Regions from separate parts of the Novosphingobium sp. BL-A-41-Hi4B-X5A genome, predicted to be linked through region 2. Evidence: riboswitches for the same ligand, from Rfam matches in the RefSeq annotation. Region 2 holds a riboswitch; the other holds the start of a gene.
The links. A riboswitch is a leader RNA that binds a small molecule or an ion and turns the genes downstream of it on or off. The one in region 2 is predicted to bind cobalamin.

Region 1: another riboswitch for cobalamin. It lies ahead of ACZ1JY_RS05845 (TonB-dependent receptor plug domain-containing protein); the one in region 2 lies ahead of ACZ1JY_RS19105 (TonB-dependent receptor plug domain-containing protein).

Annotation. Positions count from the first base shown of each region.
Region 1 is NZ_CM145500.1:1,270,159-1,281,171, forward strand. Features, by position in the region: gene ACZ1JY_RS05820 (HupA family protein) at 189-1,082, opposite strand; gene ACZ1JY_RS05825 (hypothetical protein) at 1,345-1,542, shown strand; gene ACZ1JY_RS05830 (ABC transporter ATP-binding protein) at 1,550-2,284, opposite strand; gene ACZ1JY_RS05835 (FecCD family ABC transporter permease) at 2,281-3,243, opposite strand; gene ACZ1JY_RS05840 (ABC transporter substrate-binding protein) at 3,240-4,124, opposite strand; gene ACZ1JY_RS05845 (TonB-dependent receptor plug domain-containing protein) at 4,190-6,121, opposite strand; cobalamin riboswitch at 6,191-6,391, opposite strand; gene ACZ1JY_RS05850 (cell wall hydrolase) at 6,747-7,919, shown strand; gene ACZ1JY_RS05855 (IS110 family RNA-guided transposase) at 8,339-9,274, shown strand; gene ACZ1JY_RS05860 (hypothetical protein) at 9,477-9,788, shown strand; gene mdh (malate dehydrogenase) at 10,124-11,013, shown strand, end outside.
Region 2 is NZ_JBVFVT010000002.1:738,871-749,883, reverse strand. Features, by position in the region: gene ACZ1JY_RS19120 (histidine phosphatase family protein) at 1-159, opposite strand, end outside; gene cobT (nicotinate-nucleotide--dimethylbenzimidazole phosphoribosyltransferase) at 156-1,172, opposite strand; gene ACZ1JY_RS19110 (DUF1636 domain-containing protein) at 1,169-1,576, opposite strand; gene ACZ1JY_RS19105 (TonB-dependent receptor plug domain-containing protein) at 1,576-3,492, opposite strand; cobalamin riboswitch at 3,696-3,887, opposite strand; cobalamin riboswitch at 3,946-4,145, shown strand; gene ACZ1JY_RS19100 (hypothetical protein) at 4,339-4,911, shown strand; gene cobO (cob(I)yrinic acid a,c-diamide adenosyltransferase) at 4,908-5,507, shown strand; gene ACZ1JY_RS19090 (cobyrinate a,c-diamide synthase) at 5,504-6,814, shown strand; gene ACZ1JY_RS19085 (LysR family transcriptional regulator) at 7,001-7,891, shown strand; gene ACZ1JY_RS19080 (citrate:proton symporter) at 7,984-9,297, shown strand; gene ACZ1JY_RS19075 (acyclic terpene utilization AtuA family protein) at 9,294-10,637, shown strand; gene ACZ1JY_RS19070 (AtuA-related protein) at 10,639-10,947, shown strand; gene ACZ1JY_RS19065 (alpha/beta hydrolase domain-containing protein) at 10,950-11,013, shown strand, end outside.

The DNA of each region.
Region 1 (11,013 bases), on a different replicon from region 2:
AATCCCTGTATTCGAACACCAATTCGGATGAAGAAATAGCCGGAAGCGATGATAATCGCGAACGTCTATTTGGCTCAAATATGTGATCTTTGTCACATTCTCAAAGGCTTGTTGAGATGGAAACGGGGCCAAAGAACAAATGCCCACCCCCTGCCCCTCCCGCCTGCGGGAGGGGGAAGTGGTCGCGCTCAGTTCTTCTTGCCGAAGAGGGCGCCCTGGACGCTGAGCGTGGTGTCGGTGGTGCCGTTGAGGAAGAAGGTGTAGCCGGCCTCGACCCCGCGCGGGCCGAAGAAGGCACCGCTGAACGCGCCCGATGCGTTGCTTCCCGACAGCGTGCCGGTGAAGCCCGGGCCGGAACTGCTGATCGTGCCGGTGCCGTCGTAGTTGCCGATCTGGGTCACCGTCGAACTGCCGGGCAGCTTTCCGGCAAGGGCGAGGCTGGTGTTGACCGAATTGCTGCCGAAGTTGGCCGAGAACGTGCCGGTGGACTCTCCGAACAGGACATAGGGTTGCCCGTTCCTGGCCGCGAGCCCTACGACTTGCGTGGAATAGGTGGCGCTGCCGCTGCGCGGAACGTCGGACGCCTGCGTGGGCACGCCGCCGACCAGACCGTAGCTCCGTTCTGCGCCCGGCTGGAAATGCGTCCAGTTTCCGAGCAGGGTATGGCTGAGCTTGACGCCGTTCACGCTGGGACTGGAGATGGACAGGACATCGAGGTTGCCGTTGCCGCTGGGCTTCTGCCAGGTGACCGTGGTATCGTTCTCCTGGGTCACGTTGGCCGGGGTGAATTCGACGACAAGGCCGCTGCCGTTGTTGAGATTATAGGTATCGGTCGCCGCGAAATACTTGATCTCCACGCCCTGGCCGAAAGCAAGCGTGCTTTCGTTCCTGAGTTCCGGGCCGACGGGTACACCGGTGATACCGCCCGACTGGAAGGTCTGGTCGCCGGTCAATTCAGCGAGCGTCTTGTAGGTGACCGGCGGAGGCGTGGATGCCATGCCGCCGCCATCGCCGCCACCGCATGAGGCCAGCAGGGTTGCGAGCGAAAGCGTGACGGTAGCGTTGCGCAGCGTTGTGATCATGTTGCCCTCTGTTGCTGCCCGAATCTCCATTCCGGGCAACCTGATGACAAGAACTAGAAGCAAACCCTTACGGGTGCGAACGTAAAGGCGGGGCAAACATGTGATTTTGATCACAATCCCTGCGTGCGCAAAGGTGCATGATGGTCATGCTGGGCCGAATTTCGTCGGTAAACTACGTGACTTTGTCGAAACCATACAATCGCGCGTGACGAAACTTTGCTAGGGCCTGCTAACCAAAGTTAGGGTTTCAGGGCCACCAAGCATGAGCGCCGACACTACAGTTCCAGCCAATCCGCCTGCGCAGAGCCTGTTCTGCCGCAGCGCGAGCGCGCGCGAGGACCGCCCGGCAATTTCGATGCGGGTGCGGGAAAGCTTTGCAGCCTATTTCGCGGCCGACTTCGCAGCGGCAATGACCGAGCATCGGCACGAGAACGACCAGATCGCCCCGACCGCGGCGTAAGACCTTTCTACATCGCCAGCGCCATGTGGCCGGGCTCACCCAGCCAGCGTGCATCGAGATTCCAGACGCGGGCGATGACCTCTTGCGAGAGAGCATCACGCGGCTTGCCCTGTGCGGCGACGCGGCCGCCATCGAGCACGACGACGTAATCGGCGTGGTTCATTGCCAGGGCGAGATCGTGGACGACGAGTACGACTCCCCGGCCCTCTTCCGCACGCCCGCGCAAGGTGCGGATCAAGGCCTGCTGGTGGGCAAGATCGAGCGCGGCCAGCGGTTCGTCCGCGAGAATCCAGTGCGGCTGCGTGGCAAGGACGCGGGCAAGCAAAGCGCGGGCGCGCTCGCCACCTGACAGGGTGGAAAGCGCGCGATCGGCCAGCGGTTCGAGCTGCATCGTCGTAATGGCTTGCGCGACGGCTTCGGCATCCTCTGCAGGGCTGGCGCGGTGCGGCAAGCGGCCGAGGCTGACAAGCGTGCGGACCGCGAGGTTCCATGCGACCTCACCCGATTGCGGAAGGTAGCCGATGCGGCGCGCTCGCTCCTGCGCGAGCATCTGCGCAAGCGGCTGGCTGGCAAGGGTGACGGTGCCGGTGGCAGGCTCGATCAGGCCGGCAAGCGCGGCGAGCAGCGTGGACTTGCCTGCGCCGTTCGGGCCGACAATGGCAGTGACACCGCCTGCGCGCAGTTGCGCGGTCACGCCATGCAGGCGGTGCGGGATAGAGATACCGAGTGCTTCGAGCATCATGCCAGTTCCCGCCGCAGCTTGAGGAGCAGGCGCAGGAAGAACGGGGCGCCGGCAAGGCTGAGCGCGATGCCGAGCCGCAGTTCGCCGCCTTGCAACGGAAGGACACGGCACAGACAATCGGCGACGAGCAGCAGCAGCGCTCCGGCAAGGGCCGATGGGAGCAGGGTCGCCGAAGGGCGCTGGTCGGTGAACGGGCGGACGAAGTGCGGAACCATCAGGCCGACGAAACCGATCATGCCGGCAACCGCGACGCCGCTGCCGACGATCAGGCCGATGGCGACGATCATCACGCCAAGCAGGCGCACAGGCTCGACCCCGAGCGAGCGGGCGGCGGCCTCACCGAGCGCCAATGCATCGAGCGCGGGGGCGGCGCGCCAGAGGGCGGCGAGGCCCAGCACGGTGAGCGGCGCGGCAAGCCGCACTTCGTGCCAGCCGCGATCGGCCAGAGCGCCCATCAGCCAGGTGACGATCTCGGACAGGGCGAAGGGATTGGGCGAGAGGCTGATGGCGAGGCTGGTCATGGCGCCGGCGAGGCTGGCGATCATCATGCCCGCCAGCGTGAACAGGGCGATGCCGCCGCTGCGCCCGGCGATCAGGGCAAGCAGGGCCATGGCTCCGGCGGCTCCGGTCAGCGCGAAGAGCGGCAGCGTGAGGGCCTGTGTTTCGTAGCCGGTGTAGAAGGAGAGGACCGCGCCAAGGGCCGCAGCGGGAGCGATGCCGAAAAGGCCGGGGTCGGCCAGCGGGTTGCGCAGGTAGCCCTGCATGGCTGCACCGGCGGCGCCAAGGCCGGCGCCAAGCGTCAGGGCGAGGAGCGCGCGGGGCAGGCGCAGTTCCATGAGGATAGCGGTGGCGTTGGGGACCGGGGAGCCGAACGGGTCTATCCACACCTGTCCGGCAAGGAGCGAGAGCGGGAGGGCGAGCGCGAGGGCGGCAAGGAGCAGGATTGCGGGACGGGTCATCGCGAGTGCCCCTCCACCATCTGCGATGGTCCCCCTCCCCGTGCCGGGGAGGAATTGCGGACTTCCGCCAAGCGCTGGGCGGCGGCGATCAGGGTGGGGCCGCCGCAGTAGAGGAGTTTGGGATTCAGGGTGGCGCGGCGGGTCTTGTTCAGCGCCTGGAGGGCGGGGTGACTGAGGACGCGGTCATCGCCTTTTCCGGTTTCGGCGGTCTGCCCGGCGACGAGGATCAGTTCTGGCGGGTCGGCGAGCATCTTCTCGAGCGGGAGGAGATCGGCTTGGCCAAGACCGCGCGCGGCGGCGAAGTTGGTGTAGCCGGTGCGGCGCAGGAGGTCGACGATGAGGGTGCCGTCGCCGGGGACCATGCCGCCCGACTGCCAGACGACGGTTTCGATCGGGCGCGCTCCGGCTGGCGGGGCAGCGGCGGCGAGTGCGGCGTCGATGCGGGCGATCAGCGCTTCGCCGCGATCCGGGTGTCCGGACAGCGCGGCGACATGGCGGATCTGGTCACGGCTGGCCTCGATGGTGCTGGCCATGCCCAGGGTTTCAAGCCGCAGGCCGAGGCGCTGGTAGGCGCTGGCGGTAGCGGGATCGATGAACGTGCTGCCGAGGACGAGATCGGGCTTGAGGGCGAGGACTTCCTCGACCGTGCCACGCGTTGCGGGCAGCGCGCTGGCCAGGCGCGCGTCCATCGAGGCGGAGCGCGGGTCCTTGCTGTAGTGCGAGATGGCGAGGATCTGCGCCGGGTCTGCCACTTCGGCGAGGATCGCGTCGGTGCAGGGATTGAGGCTGACGATGGTGGGGTGCGCGGTCGCGCGAGATCCGGGAGTGGCCTTGCCTTGGGGGATGCAGCTGGCGGTAAGGGACGCTGCGAGCAAGACCACCCCCCGGCCCCATCCTCGGGCGAGGATGGGGCGAAGAGCTTTTGCTTGTGGCGCAAGCCGTTGCATCAGTACCGCGCGCGAATGCCGATGTAGGCAGAGCGTCCCCAGGTGCCGTAATCGGCGACGGTCTGGTAGTTCACGTCGAACACGTTCTCGACACGGCCGTAGAGTTCTACCTTCTCGGTAAGGGGGAAGCTCGCGCGCACGGTGGTCAGCGCGTAGCCATCGAGGCGGCGGGTGTTCGACGCGTTGTCAAAGCTGTCTCCCACGAGGCGCAGATCGGCACCGAGGGTGAGCCCGGCGAGCGGTGATGTCCAGTCGCTCGACAGGGTCAGCGCATGAGCCGGACGACGGGCGAGATCCCTGCCGAAGTTCGCGGTGCCGCGCGTGCGGTTCTCGGTTTCGAGATAGGTATAGGCGGCCTGCAGGTGCAGCATATCGGTGGGACGCGCGCCGAGTTCGGCTTCGACACCCTGCGCGCGGGCTAGGCCGACGTTGTCGTAGAGGCCGAAGGGCCGCGTGGCGCAGGCGTTGAGGCTGGCGCACGAGACGAAGGTGATCAGGTTGCGGCTGTCGCGGCGGAACACGGTGACGGCCGCGTGGAGCTGGCCATAAGGCACGCCCCATTCGAGGCCGGCGTCGTAGCTCTTGCTGCGTTCGGGGTTGAGCGCGGCGTTGCCGTAGTTCGAAAGCAACTGGTAGAGCGTGGGGGCCTTGAAGCCTTCGCCGTAGCTGGCGCGCAGGCGCAGTTCCGGAGTGATGCTGAACGAGCCGTTGGCGCCGAAGGTCCATGCCGTGCCGAAGCGGCTGTGGTCGTCGACGCGAACGCCGGCGGCGAGGCTGGCGCGGTCGGTGCTCCAGCCGAGCAGGGCGTGGCCGCTGGTCAGGTTCGCCTTGGCTGGCGCATCGAAGGTGCTGGAGAAGCGGGTCCATTCGCTGTCGCCGCCGAAATCGAGGGTGAAGCTGGCCGGAAGGTTGAGGCGGCCGGTCAGGTCGACGCGCTCCGAGCGGCCCTTATAGCCGTAGGACGGGTCGGTGCCGAAGGTCGGATCGAAATAGTCGCGCTTCGTATCGGACAGCGCGAAGCCGGTGTTGAGCGTCAGGATGTTGCCGCTGTAGCGCAGGCCGACGCGGCCCGAGGCCTGGCGGGTGGTCTGGTATTCGGGAGTATCGCCGAAGACGAGGTAGGTCGGCGGGCCGAAACCGTCGATATCGGTGCGGGTGTCGGCGTAGCGGGCGGTGGCGACGATCGCGAGGTCCTGCGAGAGGTTGACGCGGCCCCGGCCCCCGACGCGCCACTGGCGGAAGCCGTCGGGCTCTGTGCCGACCGCTGCGGCCGAGACGCCATCGCTGCGGCTATAGCCGCCGTTGAGGGTAAGCGCGCCGAAGTCTGACGAGATACCGGCAGCGGCATCGGCAAGGTAGCTGTCGTTGGCGCCGAGTTCGGCGCTGGCTTCGATGCCGTTGAGATCGCGCGACTGGACGGCGATGACGCCGCCAATCGCGGCAGAGCCCCAGACGATCGAGTTGGAACCGCGCAGCACGTCGATGCGCTCGATGCCGCCGGGGGTCAGCGTGCCGAAATCGAAGCCGCCCGAGGGGGCCGAGACGTCTTCGAGGCGGACGCCATCGACGAGGACGAGGACCTGTTCGGCGTCCGAGCCGCGCAGGCGCACGCCGGTGAAGCTGCCGGGGCCGCCGTTGCGGGTGATGGTCAGGCCGGGAACGCGTTCGAGAACGCGGGTGATGTCGGGGCCTTGGATCGACTGGATTTCGGCGGCGGTGATGACGGTGACAGGCTGGCCGGTCTTGCTCAGGGCAGTTTCGCTGCCGGTGGCGATGACGGTGATCGATGCCGGATCAACCTTGTAGTCTGCGACGACGACATCATCGGTGCCTTGGGCAAAAGCAGGCACGGCAAAAGCCAGGGCGGAAACGGAAAGCAAGTACTTCTTCACAGGACGCAACTCCGGCCACGAACGGTTGATGCCGTCCATGGCGAGAGGTGCGCTGGGCCATGAATCTGGCGCGCCTCGTCGCGTGCGCCCGGTACACCCCGCCCGGCCGCGGAACGACTACCATCGGCAGGTTTCCTGGCTCCCGGGTCATCGCCCGCTGCCCGCCTTCCCAGCGCCGGGGATCGAATCCGGCACCAGTGGCATCACTGGACAGCGCGCTCTCCGGTTACAGTTGCGGGGGCAGCGCCGGATTTGAACCGGCTTCCCTCTTAGCCCGTGTTACCGGGCACCGTTGGCGTCGGCGCGGGGAACTAGCGGGAACTTAGCTGCGCTGCAAGAGGAACTACGTACTTCGGGGCAGGTTTGCTGCCCAATTCATTCTCACGCAAAGCCGCAAAGACGCGAAGATGCCGCGCAGGTTTGATAGGACAGCCATCACCTCCTGCGGCGATTATCCAAGAGCATTGCCTGCGGCCGCGCACGACCCCTTTGCGCCTTCGCGTCTTTGCGTGAGGTTTTCCGATTTGAGCGCCAGGCCGTGAGCTTGCCAGTTAACCGGATCGCAGGAGCTTGTGCCGCATCGGGACAGCGGGAAAAGCGGCCGTGCGCGAGGGCGCGCAAAAGGTTAGCGCAATTGAGGATTTTCAGGATTCTGCCCAGCCCCATGCCTCTCGAGCTTGCCTATCGCCCGATCGAACTGCCCGGCGTGGCAGCGACGGCTAATGGCGAGCAGGGCCCGCGCGATTTTGCGGCGCGGATCCGGCGCCGGGACATGCGCTCGATCCGCAAGGCCTTGCGCGCGCCTTCGCTGATGCGGCAGCGGCTGGGCGGCGTGGCTATGTTCGGCGTGCTGGGGCTGCTGCTCGGGCCGACCGGGTGGGGCGAACCGGGCGGCGTTCAAGCGGCTGTCGCGCGCGCCCAGATGGCGGGCCTGCAACCGTTCGAGCGCGGGGGTGACAGCTTTCCGGGCTCGGCGTTCTACTGGCTCGACACCAGCGACAGCGGACTGATCGCGCCGACAGAAGCGCAGGCGAAATGGGACCAGAGCCATTCGGATGCCGAGATCCTCTCGGCGCGTCCGGTCTCGGCGGCGGGATCGAGCGAGGACCGCTGGCGGGCGCTGCAATGCCTGACCGCAGCAATCTATTATGAGGCGGCGAGCGAGCCTGACGGCGGGCAACGCGCGGTCGCCCAGGTGGTGCTCAACCGTGTGGCGCATCCGGCTTGGCCGAACACGGTATGCGGCGTGGTCTACCAGGGGTCGGAGCGGCCGGGCTGCCAGTTCTCGTTCGCGTGCGATGGCTCGCTGGCGAGGAAGCCGATGAAGGCGTTCTGGGACCGGGCGCGGCGCGTGGCGGCCGATGCGCTGGCCGGATACGTCTATGCGCCGGTCGGGCTGGCGACGCATTACCATACGACGGCGGTGCATCCCTACTGGGCGCCGAGCTTATCGTTCATCGGCACGATCGGGGCGCACCGCTTCTATCGCTGGGCCGGCGCTGCAGGGCGTCCGGCGGCGTTTACGGCGCGGTACTTCGGCGGCGAGCCGCTGGCCGCGCCGCATCCGCGCACATGGACGCCCTCGCCTGTCGACATTGCCGATCCGCTGGCGCTGGAGAAGGCGTTCGAGGAAGGGCGGATCGTGGCGCCAGTTGCTGCGGCGACGGTTGCTCCGGTGGCGGCGGTCCCGCAGGCTGCGGCGCAGCAGAGCCTTGTCCGGCCGCAGGTGCTGCCAGGCGTGAAGGCGGGTGCGACCAGCGCGCCGGTTTCCGGCAGCGGTTCGGTGCTGCCGGGGTATGAGAACGCCAACAAGTGGATTGCGCAGCCGGGGGCTTGAGAGCTTCCAAGCCTTGGAATGGTTCACGCAGAGGCGCGGAGGAAGAAGCGAGACGCGGAGGAGCGTCGCGCGCGAACCGATGTGCCGGTCTTCAAATGGGAACCGGGAAGCGGCTTTGCCGCAGCTATCTTCTCTGCGTGTCCTTTTTCTCCTCTGCGTCTCTGCGTGAACAATTCAACGCTCACAGCCTGCACACACCCCTCCACCCCCGCTTCGCGGGCGGTCCCCCTTGTATCTTGAAAATGGTGCATGATGCGATTGCGGGAGGCTCCGCTAGCGGAGCCTCCCGCCCGTTCGCGAGCCCGTGTCCCCCTTGGTCGTAGCAGCCCGCTGGGGAGCTTGGGCCCGGACGGATCTTCATCAACCCGAACGGTTGCACGGGGCGTTGACCCCGCACACGCAAGGATGGGAACGGAGATATGGCACAGCACGATCAATTTGTCGGTATCGATGTCAGCAAGGCGCGGCTTGATGTCTGTCTGTGGCCGCAGAATGAGGCCTGCGCTTTTGCCAACGACCGGGATGGCTTGCGAGCCTTGATCCGGTGGCTTCGCCGCGTCAGACCCCACGCAGTCGGCTTCGAGGCTTCGGGTGGTTATGAACGCGCTCTGCTGACGGCTCTATGCGAGGCAGACCTGCCCGCTCGACGCGTCAACCCGATGCGCGTGCGCCAGTTCGCCCGCGCTGCCGGGATTCTGGCCAAGAACGACAGGATCGATGCTGCAGCGATCGCGCATTTCTGCGCTGCGCTGCCCCAGCGCGAGGTGGTCCACGATCCTGCCCGCGCCATGCTCGGCGAACTCGTCACGGCACGCCGCCAGCTGTGCGAGGAGCGCACCCGCTGCGCCAACCAGGCCGAGCAGACTGCCAGCGCGCTGCTCAGGCGGATCGCTGCACAGCGGATCAAACGGCTGTCAGCCGAGATCGCGCTGGTTGAAGCAGAGATCGCACGCCTGATCGCGGATCACCCCGAACTTGCCGAGCGCAACGCAATCATGCGCTCGGTGCCAGGCGTCGGGCCGACAACCGCGGCAACGCTCCTCGCGTTCATGCCGGAACTCGGTGCAATGAGCGCCCGACAGGCCGCATCGCTCGTCGGCGTCGCGCCTTTCGATTGCGAAAGCGGGGCCTTCAGGGGCAAGCGACGCATCGCCGGAGGGCGCAAACCTCCCCGCGATGCACTCTATATGGCCGCCCTCGTCGCAAGTCGGCGCAACACCACAATGGCCGTCGCATACCACAATCTGAAAAACGCCGGAAAACCAGCAAAAGTCGCCCTCGTTGCGATCATGCGAAAACTCATCACAGCTCTCAACGCCATGATCCGAAACAAACAGAAATGGGCTGCCACATAGACGGTTGCTCCCCGTTTGTCCTGCAGAAAAACGGAGAGGACCTGCTGGTGTGTTCTCAATCCGTCGCAAAACCGTTTCAGGACGGATGGTTATTCGTTCCTTTACCGTGTCGTCACACACACTCTTAGCGCTGGTGGGTCTAGGGCGGGGTCGTGGAGAACGGCACCGATTGTCCCCGGCGCCGTCAGAGAGTTGAGGCACCATGCTGCGTTTTGCGCCCCGTTACGGCATCATTTCCCCCTGTCTTTCGCGAAAGATCCAGGCGCGGCACCTGCGGGCGGTAAACGATAATGGGGCAGGCTCAGGGCCAGGCTCGATCTGTCAGGACGAGGCGCTCGATACCGCATTGCGGCTGTTTGCGGCGCATGGCTTCTCGGCGGCGGCTCGCGCACGAGATGCTGCGGTCATTGCAGAACGCAGCGGCGAGCCGGGCCGCGTGGAATTCTGGGTCGAGGTCTGCGCGACGCTCGACCGGCGGATGGCGCGCGACTTCCTGAAGCGCAAGCGCAGCTGATCTGCACCCGAGTTTGCGGAGAGGAAAAGCAAAAGGGTAGCCCCGGTGGAAACGCCGGGGCTTTTTTGCTGCAGATTGCTTGCGTATTGCCTTATAAATTTTCGGCTCGCTGACCGACTGTCGGGCAGTTTTCAAGCCATCTTGCTATTGCGAACTGATATCACAAAAACCCCGGATATAGCGGGTTTTCGCGGTTGCATTCGTGTGCGCACGGGCCTAGGGCGCGAGTCATTCTGCCAGAACCTTCCTGTCTCGCGGGGCACGGGAGGGACCTGGGCGAAAGCTCTGCTGGCATTTGTATGCTTGTCCCCGCGAACGGGAAAGGACCGTAGAGCATGGCACGCAAGAAGATCGCGCTTATCGGCGCAGGCAACATCGGGGGCACCCTCGCCCACCTCGCCGCCCAGAAGGAACTGGGTGACATCGTCCTGTTTGACGTGGTCGAAGGCGTGCCGCAGGGCAAGGCGCTCGACCTGTCGCAGTGCGGCCCGGTCGAAGGCTTCGACGCCAAGATCACCGGAACCAACGACTATGCCGACATTGCCGGCGCCGACGTGATCATCGTGACCGCCGGTGTTGCCCGCAAGCCCGGCATGAGCCGCGACGACCTGCTCGGCATCAACCTCAAGGTGATGAAGGCCGTCGGCGAAGGCATCCGCGACAACGCGCCCGACGCTTTCGTCATCTGCATCACCAACCCGCTCGACGCGATGGTGTGGGCGCTGCGCGAATTCTCCGGCCTTCCGCACAACAAGGTCGTCGGCATGGCCGGCGTGCTCGACTCGGCACGCTTCAGCACGTTCCTGGCATGGGAATTCGGCGTCTCGATCCGCGACGTGAACACTTTCGTGCTCGGCGGCCACGGCGACACCATGGTGCCCGTCACCCAGTATTCGACCGTCAACGGCATTCCGGTGCCCGACCTCGTCAAGATGGGCCTGTCGACGCAGGAAAAGATCGACGCGATCGTGCAGCGCACGCGTTCGGGCGGCGGCGAGATCGTCGGCCTGCTCAAGACCGGCTCGGCGTTCTACGCACCGGCCGCCTCGGGCATCGCCATGGCCGAAGCCTACCTCAACGACCAGAAGCGCATCCTGCCTTGCGCTGCCTACGTCGATGGCCAGTACGGCGTTGACGGCCTCTATGTCGGCGTGCCGGTGATGATCGGTGCAGGCGGCGTGGAGCAGGTGATCGAGATCGAACTCGACGCCGAAGCCAAGTCGAA
Region 2 (11,013 bases):
CAGGTCTGAACTGATCACGCAGGCGATGGCAAGGCTCTCGGGCACTGCTCCGGCAAGGCCGCCTGCGGGGTCGGCGCAGGGCTCGTCGCGATGACCCAGCAGCAGGCCGGTGCGCAGGGGCGGCCCGTGTCGCACGAGGTGGATCGTCCGGCTGTTCACAGCGCCTGTGCCACGGCAGCTTGCGCGAAAGTTGCCATGCCATTGTGGGCGGCAAGCGCGGCGCGCACGATCGGTACAGCCAACGCGGCGCCGGATCCTTCGCCCAGCCGCAGGCCAAGGTTGAGGATTGGATCGAGCGCGAGGTCTCGTAGCAGGCGGGCGTGCGCCTGTTCGGCGGAACAGTGAGCGGCAAGGCAATGCGCGGTAAAGTCCTCATGGCCTGCCGCCAGCGGCGCAATGGCGGCGCAGCAGATGAACCCGTCGAGCAGGACCGGCACGCGTAGCAATCGCGCCGCCAGTATTGCGCCAGCCATGGCTGCAATTTCGCGCCCACCGAGGCGGCGCAGCGTTTCGAACGGGGTCGAGCAGGCCTGTCCATGCAGGGCGGACGCAGCTTCGACTATCGCCGCCTTGCGGGTTACCCCTTCGGTGTCAACGCCGCTGCCGCGCCCGCACCAGTCCTGAGCGCGGCCGCCGAAAGCTTGCAGGGCCAACGCCGCTGCAGGCGTGGTGTTGGCGATGCCCATCTCGCCCACCAGCAACAGTTGCGTGTCCGGCAGAACAGAGGCAGCACCGGCATTGAGCGCGGCGAGGCAGTCGTCTCTCGTCAACGCGGCTTCGCGAGAGATATCGCCGGTCGGAAGGTCAAGATCGAGTGCGATGACCGACAGATCAGCGCCGCATGCGCGGGTCAACTGGTTGATAGCCGCCCCGCCATTGCGGAAGTTGGCGACCATCTGCGCGGTCACTTCCGGGGAAAAGGCACTGACTCCCTGCGCCGCCACGCCGTGATTTCCGGCAAAGACCACCGCCTGCACTCGGTCGATAGATGGCTGTGCCTTGCCTTGCCAGGCGGCCATGAATACGGCGATCTCTTCCAACCGGCCCAGCGATCCGGCAGGTTTAGTCAGACTCTCCTGCCGTTCTCGCGCTTGTGCGCTGGCCTGCGCGTCGGGGGCGGGCAACGCAGTGAGTGCAAAGGCGAAGGCTGCCTCATCGGTGAAGCAGATCATGCGCAGACGAAGCCTTCCGGCGGGGTACGGGCAATGAACTGTCCCTTCACGCCTTCGGGCCATTGGCCATAGGGCACTACGCCTTCCGCGCTTTGCGCATGGAGAGTGGCGTATTCGAGAATAGCGCGGGCCGCCTCCTCGGTGGGGGTGAACCTACCCAGGACGTAGCCGATCTTGCCCGATGCGCGCAGATGCACGGTGCAATGCTGATGGCAGGCGAAGAGGCATGCAGTCTCCTGCACCGCCACTGCGGACAGTGCGGGATCGGCCTGTTGGAGACTGCGCATTGCTTGGGCAAGCAGGGCACCGCCCCGCTGGCCTTCTGCATCCTCACGCTGATCGGCAGAAAGGCGGCAGGTTGAGCAGACGACCACCGCTGGGCCGGGTTCGATCGCGCGCAGCATCAGAACCGACTCCTCAGACCAAGATAGACCGTACGCCCGAGGGCACCATAGCCGCCCGCTGTCTCGTAGCGCTTGTCCATGATGTTCTCAGCGCGGGCATTGATGGTCAGCCCTTCGGCAACCCGCCACGCGGCGCGAAGATCGACCAGCCAATAGGCTGGCAGCTCGGTGCTGCTGCCGGCCCGGTCGAAAGTCTCGCCCGAATAGCGGGCGGCCACACTGGCGCGCAGGCCCTTCGGCAGGTCCACCCCGCTTTCCAGATTGGCAAGATGGCGCGGCACGCGGGCAAGCTGACGGCCGATATCAGTGCTGCCGGGCGAACGGTCCTCCGCTTCGATCCAGCTGTAGTTTGCTGTCGCAAAGAGCACGCCAAGCTGCGCGCTGCCGGCCAGCTCCAGCCCCTTGGCGTGGGCCTTGCGCACGTTGGCGTAGTAGCCGAAGCGTGTGGTTGTCGTGCCGGGGATATAGCACGCGGCGGGCAAGGTGCCGGTGGTCGGACAGAAGGCGAAGTCGATCAGATTTTCGGTTTCCCGCTCGAACCAGGTCGCCGAAGCGTGGAAAACTTCGCCGAGTGACTGTTCGGCGCCGACCGACCAACCCTTGGCCTGCTCCGGTTGCAACACGGCAGAACCGTAAATGCTGAACAGCTGGTAGAGCGAAGGAGCCTTGAAGCCTTCATCATAGCTGGCGCGCAGCACAGTCTGCCCGGCGTTAGGCGTGTAGACTGCGCCTCCGGTAAGAACTGTGTTGCCGCCGAAGCGGGATTGGTCGTCGTGGCGCACACCGCCGTTCAGCGTCAGGCCGATGAGCGGGGTGAGGCGCAACTCGCCGTAGACGCTGTTCGTATCGGCGCTTTGCGGGACGAGGGCGTAATCGGCGGTATTGTTGCCGGGTGAGGCGCTGGTCATGCGCTGCTCCTCGCGTTCAGCCCCGAATTTGGCGCTGAGACCTTCTGCAAGCTTCAAGTTGCCTTGATATTCGAAACGGCGCACGCGGCCATGCGCATCGAAGTTCAAGGACCGGATCGAGCGCGCCGGATCGTAGTTCTCGCGGTCCGTTTCGGTCTGCAGCACGGCAATGCGGTTGGTGAGGCGCCCATCGAACAGGGCCAGATTGACACCTGCATAACCGGTCCATTCGGTGGTCAGGCCATAGGTACGCGCGTCCCCCGAGCTGCCATCGAATTCGTTGCGCGTATCGGCCAAATAGCCGCGCAAGTCGACCGACAGGTTTGGCGTGAGCTTGAGCGTGGCTGTGCCGCTGGCGGAAACGCGGCGGTAGCCATCGTCCTCCGTGCCGTTGCTGCGTGCGGAGATGCCATCGGTGGTGAAGGCGGAGCCCGCCACGCGCCAGTCGAGCAATGATCCGGCCCCGCCAATGCCAGCCTGGGCGTTGACCGTGGAGTGGGTGCCGGCTTCGACCGCCACGCTCCCTTCCAGCGGCTGTTCCGCGCGTCGCGTCAGTACGCTGACCACGCCGCCGATGGCATCGCTTCCCCACAGGATCGATTGCGGCCCGCGCAGGATTTCCACGCGCTCGATGTCGTCGATCAGCAGGTTGGAGAACGAATAGCCGCCGCCGGTGGCCGACGGATCGGAAATGCGCACACCGTCGATCACCATCACGGTCTGCGAGGAATCGGCGCCGCGGATGCGTAGCGATGTGGCGGTGCCAAAGCCACCATTGCGCGAAAGGCTGACGCCTGGCGTGCGCAGCATTAGATCGGTGAGCGCGATCGGCTGCTGGGCGCGGATCGCCGTTTCGTCAAGCACGGTTACGGTGGCAGAGACTGCGCTCTGCTCGACCGGGCTGCGCAAGGCAGTAACGACGATTGAAGGATCAGGCGCGTCCTCGGCTAAAGCGGGCGAGGCGAGTAGCGTGGCAAGCGAAACAACAGGAATATGGGCAGGACGCATGGTGCGGCTCCCTTCGGTACGAACGGCATGGACCTGCCGCTCAGACACGCGAAGGAAGCACGCGCCGGCATATGCACCGCAAGGCGCAACACGGCATCGCTTCCCGCACGGGGCTTCCCGGCAGGCAATGGCTGTCGTTGCGCGAGGGGTGTGCCGCCTTTGCAAGCCGGCAACCTCGAACGTCCGGTGCACCCTGCCCGAACGAAGAACGACCGCAACAGGCAGGTCTCCTGGCTCGCGGGTCAATGCCGGTCCGGCCGCCTTCTCAGGACGGTGAGGTCCCAATGGCGTAATTGGCCGGTCGGCTCGCCGCTTACAGTTGCAGGGGCAGCCGGAGTTTTACACCCCGTTCCCTTTTGATCCCCTCTCGGGGAACCTGTCGCGGCGGTGCAGGTAGCGACATGTTTTTGCTGCTGCAAGTGCGAATACTTGCGCAGATCAATTGCTTGGCTTATCCAGTCTTTCGCAACGGGTGCCCGAAAGGGCTTAATCGGGAAGTCCGGGCGGTGGTCGCAAGCCACCCAATCCGGCACTGCTCCCGCAACTGTAACCGGTAGCGCATCGCCATCATGCCATTGGGTTTCGGCCCGAGAAGGCGGCGAAAGGCGCGACGATCCGGAAGTCAGGAAACCGGCCTGTTGCGGTCGTTTCTCTGCGCGGGCGGGGTGTACCGGGCGGACGAAGGCACACCCTTCGCGGACGACACTATTGTGCGTTCTCGTCGGAGGGAGATCCGTGATGACCAGCACCTGAGATCCAGCCAGACGTGCGCGTCCGCACGTCTTGCCGATCCTGCGCATCACGCATGCGCACAATCAATTCATACCTGTTCACAGGAGGCCAATCATGGTCCGTATTTCGCGTCCCGATCTCGCGCTGTTTGGCGCGCTTGCGATCGTCATGCTCGTAACCCGCACCCATTCGCTCAGCAATGTCATGCACCTGCCTGACACCAGCCTTGCCAGTTTCTTCGTCGGCGGTTTCTTCCTGCGCCGCGCGACTGCTTTTGCAGGGCTCTTCCTGCTCGCCTTTGCTATCGACGTGACAGTGATCGGCTGGTTCGGCCAGTCCAGCTTCTGCTTCACCCCTGCCTACTGGATGCTCGTTCCGGCCTACGGCACGATGTGGCTGGCCGGGCGCGCGGGCGCGGACAAGCGGGGCACCGAACCGTCATCACTGCTGGGGCTGCTGGCGCTGGTCAGCGTTGGCACTCTGGTTTCCGAGCTGTTCTCCAGTGGCGGATTCTACTTCCTCGGTGGCCGTTTTACCGATCCGACCGTCGCAGGCTTTATGCCCCGCCTCGCTCGCTATTTCCCACCGACCCTTGCGGCCACTCTGCTGTGGACCGCAACTGCAGCAGGCATCTATGCCTTGCTGGTCGCCGCGCGCCCCTCGCTTGCCTCACGAGCAGAGCAATGAGCGAAACCCCAGAGGCGCACCGCGAGCGCGCCCGCAAGCACAAGGCGGTGGTCGATGCCAAGATCGCCGCCGCCACGCGCGACAAAGGCCTGCTGCTGGTTCTCACCGGCAACGGCAAGGGCAAGTCCTCCAGCGCCTTTGGCATGGTGGCGCGGACGCTCGGCTACGGTCGCAAAGCGGCGGTGTTCCAGTTCATCAAGGGTGCGGACAACGTCGGTGAACGCGCCTTCTTCGCCTCGCACCCCGATGTGATCTGGGAGAAGTGCGGCGAGGGTTTCACTTGGGAAACGCAGGATCGGACACGTGACATTGCCGCTGCGAGGGCGGGCTGGGAAAAGGCCAAAGCTGCGCTGGCCGAACCTGACATCAGCCTCGTCGTGCTCGATGAATTGACCTACCTCATCACCTACCGCTATCTCGCGCTCGATGAGATCATGCCCGCGATCGAGGCGCGACCGGCGATGCAGCACGTGGTCATCACCGGTCGTGCCGCAGACGATGCGCTGATTGCCGCCGCCGACACCGTGAGCGCGATCCGCGATGTGAAGCATGCCTTCCGTGACGGCGTGCGCGCCCAAGAAGGGATCGATCGGTGACGACCGCATCTTGCCGAGCGTTGCTGGTCAGCGCGCCGGCTTCGGGGCAGGGCAAGACGACGGTCACGGCCGCTCTTGCCCGCCGCCACGTGCAGGCAGGGCGGCGGGTCCGCGTGTTCAAATGCGGCCCTGACTTCCTGGATCCGATGATCCTCGAACGCGCCTGCGGTGCACCGGTCTACCAGCTGGATCTCTTCATGGTGGGCGAGGCGCAATGTCGCCGTCTGCTGCATGAGGCTGCCCGCGAAGCAGACCTGATCCTTGTCGAAGGCGTCATGGGCTTGTTTGATGGCGATCCTTCCGCTGCGGACCTGGCCGTACGCTTTGGCCTGCCGGTGCTGGCGGTCATCGACGGTAGCGCCATGGCACAGACCTTCGGAGCGCTGGCGCATGGTCTTGCCACTTATCGCGATGACATCCGCGTGGTTGCAGCGCTGGCCAATCGCGTTGGCAGCGAGCGCCACGCCGCGATGCTGCGCGAAAGCCTACCGCCGGGAATGCGCTGGCTCGGTTCCATGCCCCCAAGCCCGGATGTGGCCTTGCCCGAACGGCACCTTGGTCTGGTACAGGAGGGAGAAGTGGGCGATATCGACTGCCGGATCGATGCAGCCGCAGCTTGCCTTGGTGATGATGCTCTATGGCTGCCTAAACCGGTGGCCTTCGCCACGGAGGTGACAGCGAGCGTGCCACCGCTGCTGGCGGGCTTGCGCATCGTCATAGCCCGCGATGCGGCTTTTGCCTTCATCTATCCCGCCAATGTCGCGTGCCTTGAAGAGATGGGCGCGCAGGTGCTGTTCTTCTCGCCCATGGCCGATCAATCTCTTCCTGAATGTGATGCGCTATGGCTTCCTGGCGGCTATCCCGAACTTCATCTTGCAGAACTGTCGCAAAACCATTCGATGATTGCCGCGATCCGTGCGCATCATCGGGCGGGCAAACCGATTTTGGCGGAATGCGGCGGTATGCTTTACTGCCTTGATGAGCTCGATGACGGTAAAGGTCACAGCGCGCCGATGCTGAAGCTGATGCCTGGTAAGGGTATCATGCAAGGCCGTCTTGCGGCCCTCGGCTTGCAATCCGTCGAGTTGAATGGCGGCATATTGCGAGGCCACACGTTCCACTATTCTCGGCTCGAAACGACGGTCCGGCGCTATTGCGGCGCACAAGGCACGAAGGGCGCTGAGGGGGAAGCAATCTACCACTGTGGCAGCCTCTGGGCCAGTTACGTACACCTCTATTTTCAGTCCGCCATGTCGGCCGCCGCTTCAATCTTCCGGCCTCGCACAGCCGACGCGACCGGGTCGTGAACTGATTAACAGATGGCAGGAGCTGATGAAGCCATCATCAGCCTCGAACGTCCGCTGTGAAAGGCGGTTCACGCACTTAATCTGCAATAGAAAGTTGCAGATTGCCAGTGTGTGCCTGTTGGACTAGCTCGATGTCAGACTGACTAGCTGAGCCAATCGGAGAGGTTCTTGGCCCGCGCCCCGAGCATGACAAGTCTGAGGCTGTTTCTGCAGGTGGCAAGGACTTGCAGCTTCAGCGAGACGGCGCGCGCCGCCAATTTGTCGCAACCAGCGCTAAGCCGCACTATCAAGCTTCTTGAGGAAGATCTCGGCGTTCGACTGTTCGACCGCAATTCACGCAACGTCATGCTGACCACGGCCGGTGCGGCGCTGGTGCCGATTGTCGAGCGACTGACCGCCGACTTTGACCTCGCCTTCCGCGAGCTCGACCAGACGTTCAGTGGCGAGCGCGGCCGGGTGGTGGTGGGGGCGCTGCCATCCATCGCTGCCGATTTCCTGCCGCGGGCGATTGCCCGCTTCCTTGCCGAGCGCAGGCAAGTGGAAGTCATCGTGCGTGAAAACCTCAGCGGGGGATTGCTGCAGAACCTGCAGGACCGTTCGATCGACCTTTCGATTACCATTCCGCCGGGCGGCACTGCGCCGATCCGGTTCGAGCCGATGTTCGAAGACGATTACCTGCTGGTCTGCCGCCCGGAAGATCTCGAACTGATACCCGATCCCGCTCCCTGGCGGGTGTTCGAGCAGTTTCCTTTCATCGCGATGGAACCGCGCAGCAGTGTGCGGATGATGACCGAAAGCGTTTTCGCCGCCGCCGGCATTCGTACCGACGCACGCTTCGAATGCGTGCAACTGGCGACGGTAGGCGGTCTGATTGGCGAAGGACTCGGCATTTCGCTCCTGCCCCGCTCCACTTTGCCGCTGATGGCGATCGGCAAGCAGATTGCGTGGCGAAAGACCGAAGCGCCTGTGGCGTCGCGCACGATCGGCATGTGCACGCTGGCAGACCGGACTCTTGCCCCGGCAGCGGAGGCATTTCGGCAGCTCGTCCTGGCCATGGCGGTCGATACAAAATTCTGATCAATCGATCAGGTAACTCTAATTGTTGGATTGATGCTCTTGCGGCATGAATGGCGCCCAAGGACGTTTCAGCCGCAGGAGAGGGAATTCGGATGCTGGTCGTGGTTGCGGTGGCAACGCTGCTGCTTTTGCTTGCCGCGATTCTTTCGAACCGGGTCTCCCCGCTCGTCGCCCTGATCCTGATCCCGGCGCTGGCCACGCTGCTGCTGGGACAGGCGGTGGAAATGCCCGCTTACATTATCAAGGGCATCGGGCAGATTGCGCCGATTGCCGGAATGTTCGTCTTCGCCATCCTGTTCTTCGGCATCATGACCGACGTCGGGCTGCTGGCTCCTCTGGTGAGCGGCATCCTCAAACTGGTCGGGCGCAAGCCATCGCGCATTACCCTTGGAACGGCTGCGCTGGCACTGCTGATCCACCTCGATGGTTCGGGCGCGGTGTGCTTTCTGGTGACAATCCCTGCGTTGCGTCCGCTCTATGACGAACTGGGCATGGACCGCCGGGTACTGGCTTGCACCGCTTCGATGGCAGCTGGCGTGAACTTCCTGCCGTGGACCGGCCCCACCGCCCGCGCGGCGGCATCGCTCAAGCTTTCTGTCAGCGAGATCTTCACGCCGCTGATCGGCGTGCAACTCGTCGGTCTCGGCTTCGTCTTCGCAGCGTCATGGTATCTTGGCCATCGTGAGGAGAAGCGGCTTGGGCTGGGGCATGAGCAGACCTCGGGAGCCGGTCTGAGCGCTTCGGCTGTGGCAGTTGCGGCAGGGCACGGCAGTGACCCTGGCAGCCTGCGCCCCAGCCTGTTCCCGCTCAACCTTGCTCTCACGCTGGCAGTAGTTGCGCTGATGGTCAGCGGGATTGCCGAACCGGTGGTCGTGTTCATGCTGGGCACGGCGCTCGCGCTGGCGATCAATTACCCCGCACCCGCACAACAGCGCGCCCGGATCGAGGCGCATGCTCCGGCAGCGATGCTGATGGTCGGCGTGCTGCTGGCAGCGGGTGCATTTACCGGCATCTTCAATGGCACCGGCATGATCAAGGCGCTCGCCAGCGCCAGCGTCGGGCTGGTGCCAGATGCCTTCGGGCAGCACATCCCGCTGTTTCTGGCGAGCGTGGCGATGCCGCTGAGCCTCGTGTTCGATCCTGACAGCTTCTACTTCGGCGTCCTGCCGGTGATCGCGGAAGTGGCCGGGCACTATGGCGTCGCGCCGGTCAAGGTTGCGCAGGCGGCCCTGCTCGGACAGATGACCACCGGCTTCCCGGTAAGCCCGCTTACTCCGGCAACCTTCTTGGTGGCGGGCCTGAGCGGCATCGAGCTTGGCGCACACCAACGCTTTTCCATTCCCTGGCTGTTTGGTGCCTCGCTGGTGATGACTGGCTCAGCCGTCCTTTTCGGAGTTCTTGCATGAGTCACCGGCGCATCCGCATCGGGGCAGGAGCCGGGTTTTCGGGCGATCGCATCGAACCTGCGATCGACCTGCTGGAGCATGGCGAGCTGGACTATCTGGCGTTCGAGTGCCTGGCCGAGCGCACCATCGGCCTTGCTCAGGCCGCGCGCCAGATCAATCCCGATGGCGGTTATGACCCGCTGCTCGACGCGCGGCTTCGCGCGGCCCTGCCGGTGGCGCGGCGCAATGGCGTTCGCCTGATCAGCAACATGGGAGCGGCAAACCCCCTTGCCGCCGCCCGCGCGACGACCCGCATCGCCCGCGAACTTGGCCTCACCGGCTATCGCACCGCCGCGGTCTTGGGCGACGACGTGCTCGATCTGATCATGGCCCGCGATTTTCCGCTGATCGATCGCGAAGGAACGAGCCGCGATCTTGGCAGCAGCGTTGTCTCGGCCAATGCCTATCTGGGTGTGGCAGGCATCGTCGAGGCGCTGTCACTCGGGGCGGACTGCGTGCTTACCGGGCGAGTCTGCGATCCGGCGCTGTTCCTCGCCCCTCTGGTCCATGCGTTCGGCTGGTTGCCGGACGATTGGGACCGGTTGGGACAAGGCACGGCCATCGGCCATCTGCTCGAATGCGCCGGCCAGTTGTGCGGCGGCTACTTTGCCGATCCGGGCGTGAAGGACGTGCCAGACCTTGCACGACTGGGCTTTCCCTATGCCGATGTGGCGGCCGATGGCAGCGCCGTGTTCGGCAAGCTGGAAAGCGCAGGTGGCCTGATCAATGCGGCAACTTGCAAGGAGCAGTTGCTCTACGAAATTCTCGATCCCGCCGCCTATCTGCAGGCCGACGTTGTTGCCGACTTTACCGGTATCAGCATTGCCGAACCTGCTCCCGATCAGGTGAAGGTAAGCGGCGCTACCGGGCGGCAGCGGCCCGACACGCTCAAGGTCTCGATCTGCTACGAAGACGGCTTCATCGGCGAGGGGCAGATTTCCTATGCCGGTCCGGGCGCTGCTGAGCGCGGGCAATTGGCGACGGCCATCGTGCGCGAACGGCTGCGCATGAAAGGAATGGACACCTCTCAGGTACAGTTCGATCTGATCGGCATCGATGCGGTTGATCGGCGCGAAGCCTGCCCGGCGCATCACCCGCGCGAGGTGCGGGTGCGCATTGCCGGGCGCAGCGATACCCAGGACGGCGCCGAAGCCATCGGGGCTGAAGTCGAGGCGCTCTACACCAACGGGCCAATGGGGGGCGGCGGCGTCAGCCGCGCGACGCGCAAGGTGCTTGCCGTCGCATCGACGCTGATCGACCGCAACCTTGCAGATCCGCGCGTTGAAATCGAGGTGGCGTAAGATGATCCTTCGCGACATTGCCCACGTGCGCACCGGCGACAAGGGCGACACTTCCCAGATTGCCGTGTTCGCCCATAGGGCAACGGACTACGCGCTGCTGGTGCAGGCGGTGACGGCAGAGCGCATCGCCCGGCACCTCCCGAACCTTGCCTGCAAACGCATCGTGCGCTTCGAACTGCCCGGCCTGCACGCGCTCAACTTCGTGCTCGAAGGCGCGCTGGCTGGTGGCGTTACCCGCTCGCTCGCACTTGATCCGCACGGCAAGACGCTGGGCGCGCAGTTGCTCGATATGTCTGTTGAGGATCTGTGATGATGAACCGCAAGCGCAGCCTTGTCCTCGCCGGACTTTCCAGCCTCGCGCTGATCCAGCCCGCCA